One region of the Mesorhizobium sp. B2-4-1 genome, then DNA from elsewhere that is predicted to be linked to it. Evidence: riboswitches for the same ligand, from Rfam matches in the RefSeq annotation. Region 1 holds a riboswitch; the other holds the start of a gene.
What was found. Region 1 has a riboswitch for thiamine pyrophosphate ahead of thiB (thiamine ABC transporter substrate binding subunit). Riboswitches for the same ligand answer to the same signal wherever they lie in the genome.

Region 1 (3,394 bases):
GTGTTCCTCGCGCACGATCTGGCGGCCGAGCTTGTGCTGTTCGCGCTCTTCTTCCTCAAGCACCTGGTCGCGCCATTCCTCGAAATGGCCGAAGCCCTTATCCAGCCGGCGCGTCTGGCCCCGGTCGAGCCACACGGTGGCGCGCGATACGCGCTCAAGGAAACGGCGGTCGTGCGAGATGACGATGAGGGCCGAGGAGGTGCGGACGAGTTCCTCTTCCAGCCATTCGATCACCGAGAGATCGAGATGGTTGGTCGGCTCATCGAGCAGCAGGATATCAGGCTCGGGCGCCATGACGCGGGCAAGGGCGGCGCGCCTGGCCTCGCCGCCGGAGAGGTCGCCCGGCTGCTCCTCGCCCGAGAGGCCGAGGTGCTCCATCAGGTAGCTGGCGCGATAAGGATCGTCGGCGGGACCGAGGCCGGCCTCGACATAGGCGCGCACGGTTGCGAAGCCGTCCATGTCGGGCATTTGCGGCAGATAGCGGACGGTCGCCGATGGCTGGCGGAACACCTCGCCGTCCTGCGGCTCGATCAGGCCGGCGGCGATCTTGAGCAGCGTCGACTTGCCGGACCCGTTGCGGCCGACCAGCGCGATCTTGTCGCCGGCCGACGCAGCCAAGTCGGCGCCGTCGAGCAGGGGCGTGCCGCCGAAGGTCAGTTTTATTCCGTCGAGATTGAGAAGAGGCGGCGCCATGTCAGCTTTCTGGCAAGGGATAGGGATGGGCGAGCAGCAGCGCGCGGCCCGCTCCCAGCGCGATCTCGAGCCTGCCCTTGACCTCGTTGGAGATGGTCAGCGACGAGCCGAACGCGACCTTGACGCGGTCAAGCGGCCATTTCGCACCGGCGACGGTCAGCCCTGCAAGCTCGGAAAAACCCAGGATCGAGAACAGGGTGCCGTCGGCATAGTCGAAGCGGGCCGTGCCGTGCGCCAGGGGCACGGCTTCCTGCGCGCCGCTGGTCAACAGCACCTTTGTCCCGGCCCCGGCCAGCCGCAGGGCGAGCGCCATGTGCAGGAAGGCATGGTCGGCGCGCTTGCCGCCGAAGGCGCCGGCGAGCACGAGGCTGGTAGCGCCGCGCTCCAGGGCGGCCGATATCGCGAGTTCTCCATCGGTGGCGTCTTTCTCTGCCGGAAAGGTCCGGCGCGGCACGGCGGCCAACTCATCCGGCAGGCCGGCGGGCACGGAGTCGAAATCGCCGACCCACAGTTCCGGCACAAGGCCGAGCGTCCTCGCATGGCCGATGCCGGCATCGGCGGCGATGACGCGGGTTCCCTCGACCTGACGGTCGAGCCGTGGCGTGCGGACGAGATCGCCGCCAAGCAGGATGGTGAATGTGCTCATATCGTGTGGCCCTTACCAGCCCGGCAGCGGAAACGGAAGGCCGGCAAACAGCCACTTGCGCGGTTCACCGGCCGGGCCTATGTGTCGAGGCGCTCTAACGGGGTGCCGGACGCGATATTTCGCGGACCGGCTGAGAGGCAGTCTCGCCAACCCGCTGAACCTGATCCGGTTTGTACCGGCGGAGGGATTAGACGTTTCGGACAGTCCGACGCCTCAATTCCTTTAACGCGAACGAAGGAGGCGCCGATGCGCACGCTTTTATACGCCCTTGTCTCTGCAATGGTCGTGGTTCTCTCCGGGCCGGCCTTGGCCAAGGACAAACTCACCGTCTACACCTACGAGAGCTTCACCGCCGACTGGGGGCCCGGCCCGGTGGTGAAGAAGGGATTCGAGGCCGAATGCGGCTGCGATGTCGACTTCGTCTCGGTTGCCGACGGCGTCGCGCTGCTCAACCGCGTCAAGCTGGAAGGGGCCGCGACCAAGGCCGACATCGTGCTTGGCCTCGACACCAATCTCACCGCCGACGCCAAGGCCACTGGCCTGTTTGCGCCGCATGGCGCCGTGGCCGGGCTCAATGTGCCGGGCGGCTGGAACGACGACATCTTTGTCCCGTACGACTATGGCTATTTCGCCGTCGTCTATGACACGCAGAAGCTGAAGACGCCGCCCAAGAGCCTGAAGGAATTGGTCGAGGGCAGTGCCGACGACAAGATCGTTATCCAGGATCCGCGCACCTCGACGCCGGGCCTCGGCCTGCTGTTGTGGGTGAAGTCGGTCTATGGCGACAAGGCGCCGGAGGCCTGGGCCAAGCTCAAGGCGAAGGTCTTGACCGTGACGCCGGGCTGGAGCGAGGCCTACGGCCTGTTCACCAAGGGCGAGGCGCCGATGGTGTTGTCCTACACGACCTCGCCCGCCTACCACATGGTTGCCGAGAACACCGAGCGCTACCAGGCCGCTTCCTTCGAGGAGGGCGAGTATCTGCAGATCGAGGTCGCCGGCATCACCACGACGGGAGCCAAAAATCCGCTGGCGGAAAAGTTCATCGCCTTCATGACCGGGCCGAAATTCCAGGATGTCATCCCCGAGACCAACTGGATGTTCCCGGCCGGCAAGACCGACAAGCCGCTCAATCCGGCCTTCGACAGACTGGTCAGGCCGACCAAAACCTTGCTGTTCAGTCCCGAGGAGGTCGCGGCCAACCGCAAGGCATGGGTGGATGAATGGCTGGCGGTGATGAGCAAGTAGTTTGGTCGTATGATCGAATGATGAGTGCTCTACGGCGCCCCCCTCTGTCCTGCCGGACATCTCCCCCACGAGGGGGGAGATTGGCCGTCACGACGGCTTTCGCCAATTGGCGACGTCACAGGAGAGGGTGGAGCGCTGAAGCAGCCAATCTCCCCCCAAGTGGGGGAGATGTCCGGCAGGACAGAGGGGGGCGCGAAGGAACGCGACGCTTGCTAAAGGTCCTTTGGGCGGCCCAGCGTGCAGCGCGCGTCTGACCCCCGCATCTCCGCCGGCATCCTCGCGCTTGCGGCGATCGCGCTGCTGATCGGCGGCGCGTTTGCGGGTCTTCTTTTCGAAGGCGCGAACGATTTCTCCGGAGCCTGGGCGGCCTTCGATCCTTATCTCCTGCGCGTCGTGCGCTTTACGTTGTGGCAGGCGGCGCTTTCGACGCTGCTGTCGGTGGCGCCGGCCCTGTTCGTGGCTCGCGCGCTGTCGCGGCATCCGCACTTTCCCGGCCGCGGCTTCATCCTGCAGCTCTTCGCCCTGCCGCTGGCGCTGCCGGCGATCGTCGCGGCGCTCGGCATCCTGGCGCTCTACGGCCGCGCCGGCTATTTCGCCGGCTTTCTTGGTGCCGTCGGCGGTTACCATTGGCCGGGCATTTATGGCCTCTCCGGCATCCTCGTTGCTCATGTCTTCTTCAACCTGCCGCTGGCCACGCGGCTGTTCCTCGAAGTGCTGCAAACCATCCAAGCCGACCAATGGCGCCTGGCGAGCCAGCTCGGCATGGGTGCCGCACCGGTTTTCCGGCTGATCGAGTGGCCGACACTGCGC
Region 2 (3,394 bases), on a different contig from region 1:
CGGCAGGCCGCGGCCGAGGCGGCGGCGCGCGACGTCGCCGACCAGGTTGACAACGACATCGGCGCGCTACCCGCCGCCACTGCCCGAAAGGAGCTCAGGTCATGGGCAAGGGATTGATTGTCGCAGCGGCCGCAGCACTTGTCGCGGTAGCCGGCTGCACCACCGTCACCGGCGGATTTTGCGCGGTCTCGAGCCCGCTGCGCTTGTCCGCATCCGCCGTCGCAGCACTGTCGGATGCGGAAGTCCGGACGCTGCTGGCGCACAACCGCAAGGGCGAGAAACTGTGCGGGTGGAAGCCATGACGATCGTGTTGCCGCTCGATTCGGGCCCTGCTGCTCGGGGACCGCTCATCTTCGGTGCCGGATCGGTCGTTCTGTTTCCTGATCGCGAGACAATGAAATGATGCATGATCTTTTCGACCTGCTCGGTATCAAGGTGCCGGTGGTGGTCGCCGGCCTTTCCGGCGGCATATTGCGCGCGCTGTCGCGCCACCGCTACAAACCGCGCGAGATGGTGGCCTCGCCGATCTGCGGCGCGCTAGCCGCCGCCTATCTGACGCTGCCCGTGGTCCAGTATTCCCGCGCCATGGGCCTGCCGATGGCCAATGACGACACCACGACCCTGGCGGCCGCATTCCTCATCGGCGTCTGCGCGATGTGGATATCGGATATCGTATTCGAGGTCGTGGTGCGCAGGTTCAGGCCTGGGGAGTGACGCCGCGCGTCCGTGGTGATCGGCAGCAGGACGCGCCCGTCGACTGGACGAAGCCGACGACAATGCCCATCTATGGGAAATCCTGGAGCGGCTGTCATAGCGCCGGGCCTCCAGTTTTATCGTGCGCAATTCCGGACGGAAACGGCTACAACCTTTCCCCGGAGTTGCTTTGGGGAGATTTGATATGGCGACTTCAAGCGAACGCGCGGTGCTTGCCGGCGGCTGTTTCTGGGGCATGCAGGATCTGATCCGACGCATCCCGGGCGTCCTGTCCACGCGCGTCGGCTACAGCGGCGGCGACGTGCCTGATGCCACCTACCGAAACCACGGCACCCATGCCGAAGCCATCGAGATCAATTTCGATCCCGCCAAGGTGAGCTACCGTACGCTGCTGGAGTTCTTCTTCCAGATTCATGATCCGACGACACGCAACCGCCAGGGCAACGATGTGGGGATGAGCTACCGTTCGGCGATCTACTACACCAGCGATGAGCAGAAGCGCGTCGCCGAAGACACCATCGCCGACGTCGACGCCTCGGGCCTGTGGCCCGGCAAGGTGGTCACCGAGGTGGCTCCGGCCGGCGCGTTCTGGGAAGCCGAACCCGAGCATCAGGACTATCTGCAGAAATACCCGAACGGCTACACCTGTCATTTCGTCAGGCCGGGCTGGAAGCTGCCGGTTCGCGAAAAGGCTGTATCGTAGACGGCGCCCGAACCGAGACGAAGGCCGATGGCGGTTTACGTCTCAGGCGCCTGCCTGTTCGGCGAGGGTGAAACATAAAGAGACGGAAACGCCACGGAACAGACGCCCCGTGGCGTTCTCCAGCAGTTTCGGCGAATGGCTACTTGCCGCAATGCTTGTCATTGACGGTCGGCGAAGCGGTGCCCGGAGCGGTGTGGCTGGCATCCGGCTGAGCACCTTGTGGGCTGGCCGGACAGTTCCGGTCCGCGTTCGAATTCATGCCGTCGGGCATGGCGGTCGTGCTGCCGGTCGTGCCAGGATCCACAGTGTTCGGCGGTGCCGGCGTGTTCGGGTCGACCGTGACCGACTGGCCGCTGCCGGGCCCATTATTATTGGCGCCGTTTCCGCCAGCACTTTGCGACATCGCCGAAGTCGCGAGACCAATTGTAAGAGCCGAAGCTGCGAGGATTTTCATGAACATGGTTTGTCTCCATTTCTGTGAAGTCTTCGCTCGTTTCCACGAAGTTCGTCGCGTTTGCGACTATAGGGACAACCACTCGTCGTGGCTAAGGTTCCGGACAAATTTCCCTCAAGACCGGGCCCGACGGAACCGCCCATAAATCAGGCCTGGCGCAATGCATTTCCGGCGATGGTCCTGAAAAAACAGCTTTCATAGCCGCCCGATTGGTGCTTTAACGCGTCCATCCACAGGGGTGCTCCGTACGGTCGGGGCTGAGACGGGGGCGGCAAGCCCACAGACCCTAGAAGCTGATCTGGGTAATACCAGCGGAGCGAGGCGGGCGATGTTTTCAGGCGCACAGATTTCCCTATATCCCATGTCCGGCGATTTTGTCGGCGTCATCCTTGGCGCGCTCGGGGCACTGGACCCCTATCGTGATCGACTGCGGATCGAGACCGACGATATCTCGACCTTGCTTGTCGGGCCGCCCGAGGTGCTGTTTCCTGCCATGCGCGACCTGTTCGTGGCGGCAGCGCGCAGCGGCAAGCATTGCGTGCTTTCGGCCGCCATCTCGCGCGGCTGCCCGGGCGAGCCGGACGATCCGATCTGCCGCTCCGACGCGTTTGGCGGACCTGCCGGGCCGCTCGGCCCGCGCAAGGAAGCGGCTATCGCCGCCGTGCGCGGCGTGGCCGTCACCGGCCAGCCGGCGGCGGCGCAGTTCTCGCTTTACGTCATGGGCACCGACGACCACATGGACGAGATCTATGGCTGCATCGACTTCCTGAAGCAGTCGGGCGTATATGAGCGCTCCAAGCATTTCTGCACAAAGTTGCGCGGCGACGCAGGCGCCATTTTTACCGCACTCAACGAGGCCTTTTGCCGCTTCGGGCCGGGTGCCGGTCACGTAACGCTCGACGTCACCGTCTCGGCCAACAGCCCCACCGCCGTCTGACGGCGCGCCCCGCGCCATCCGCTCCGGGTACCTGCGTGTCCTCCCCGTCCGCCCCTTCGCGTCCGATCGTGGACCTCATCGCCAGAACCGCTCCGGCGATGCTTTCGGTGGGGCTGCTGCTAGCCGCGTGGGAACTCTATGCGCGCTTTGGTGGCATCAAGCCGACAATCCTCCCGGCGCCATCGCGCGTCTTCGCTCAGGCAATGCTCAACCGGCACGCGCTGGCCGATAACGCCGTGCCAACCCTCCGTGCCACGCTCGCAGGCTTTGCCTGTTCGCTCGGCGGTGCCTTTGCGCTGTCGATATTGATCGACTTCTCCCAGCCATTGCGGCGCGCCCTTTTTCCGGTCTTCGTGGTCAGCCAGACCTTGCCGCTGGTGGCGATTGCACCGCTGGTGGTGCTGTGGTTCGGCTTTGGGCTGATGCCCAAGATCATGCTGGTGGCGCTGGTCACCTTCTTTCCGATGTTGGTGGCTTTGGCCGAAGGATATGAGGCGACGGAGGCTGAGATCGGCCAAATGCTGCGCGCCATGGGGGCAGGGCGCTGGCGTGTCTTCGTCCTGGCGCGGCTGCCCTCGGCGCTGCC

Region 2: another riboswitch for thiamine pyrophosphate. It lies ahead of FJ949_RS24465 (YkoF family thiamine/hydroxymethylpyrimidine-binding protein); the one in region 1 lies ahead of thiB (thiamine ABC transporter substrate binding subunit).

The regions. Positions count from the first base shown of each region.
Region 1 covers NZ_VFVN01000001.1:842,979-846,372, forward strand. The annotation lists gene FJ949_RS04320 (ABC-F family ATP-binding cassette domain-containing protein) at 1-693, opposite strand, end outside; gene FJ949_RS04325 (thiamine diphosphokinase) at 695-1,339, opposite strand; TPP riboswitch at 1,428-1,543, shown strand; gene thiB (thiamine ABC transporter substrate binding subunit) at 1,586-2,584, shown strand; gene thiP (thiamine/thiamine pyrophosphate ABC transporter permease) at 2,822-3,394, shown strand, end outside.
Region 2 covers NZ_VFVN01000011.1:67,017-70,410, reverse strand. The annotation lists gene FJ949_RS24490 (ABC transporter permease) at 1-117, shown strand, start outside; gene FJ949_RS24485 (hypothetical protein) at 102-302, shown strand; gene FJ949_RS24480 (hypothetical protein) at 403-714, shown strand; gene msrA (peptide-methionine (S)-S-oxide reductase MsrA) at 899-1,417, shown strand; gene FJ949_RS24470 (hypothetical protein) at 1,557-1,877, opposite strand; TPP riboswitch at 2,096-2,209, shown strand; gene FJ949_RS24465 (YkoF family thiamine/hydroxymethylpyrimidine-binding protein) at 2,200-2,808, shown strand; gene FJ949_RS24460 (ABC transporter permease) at 2,907-3,394, shown strand, end outside.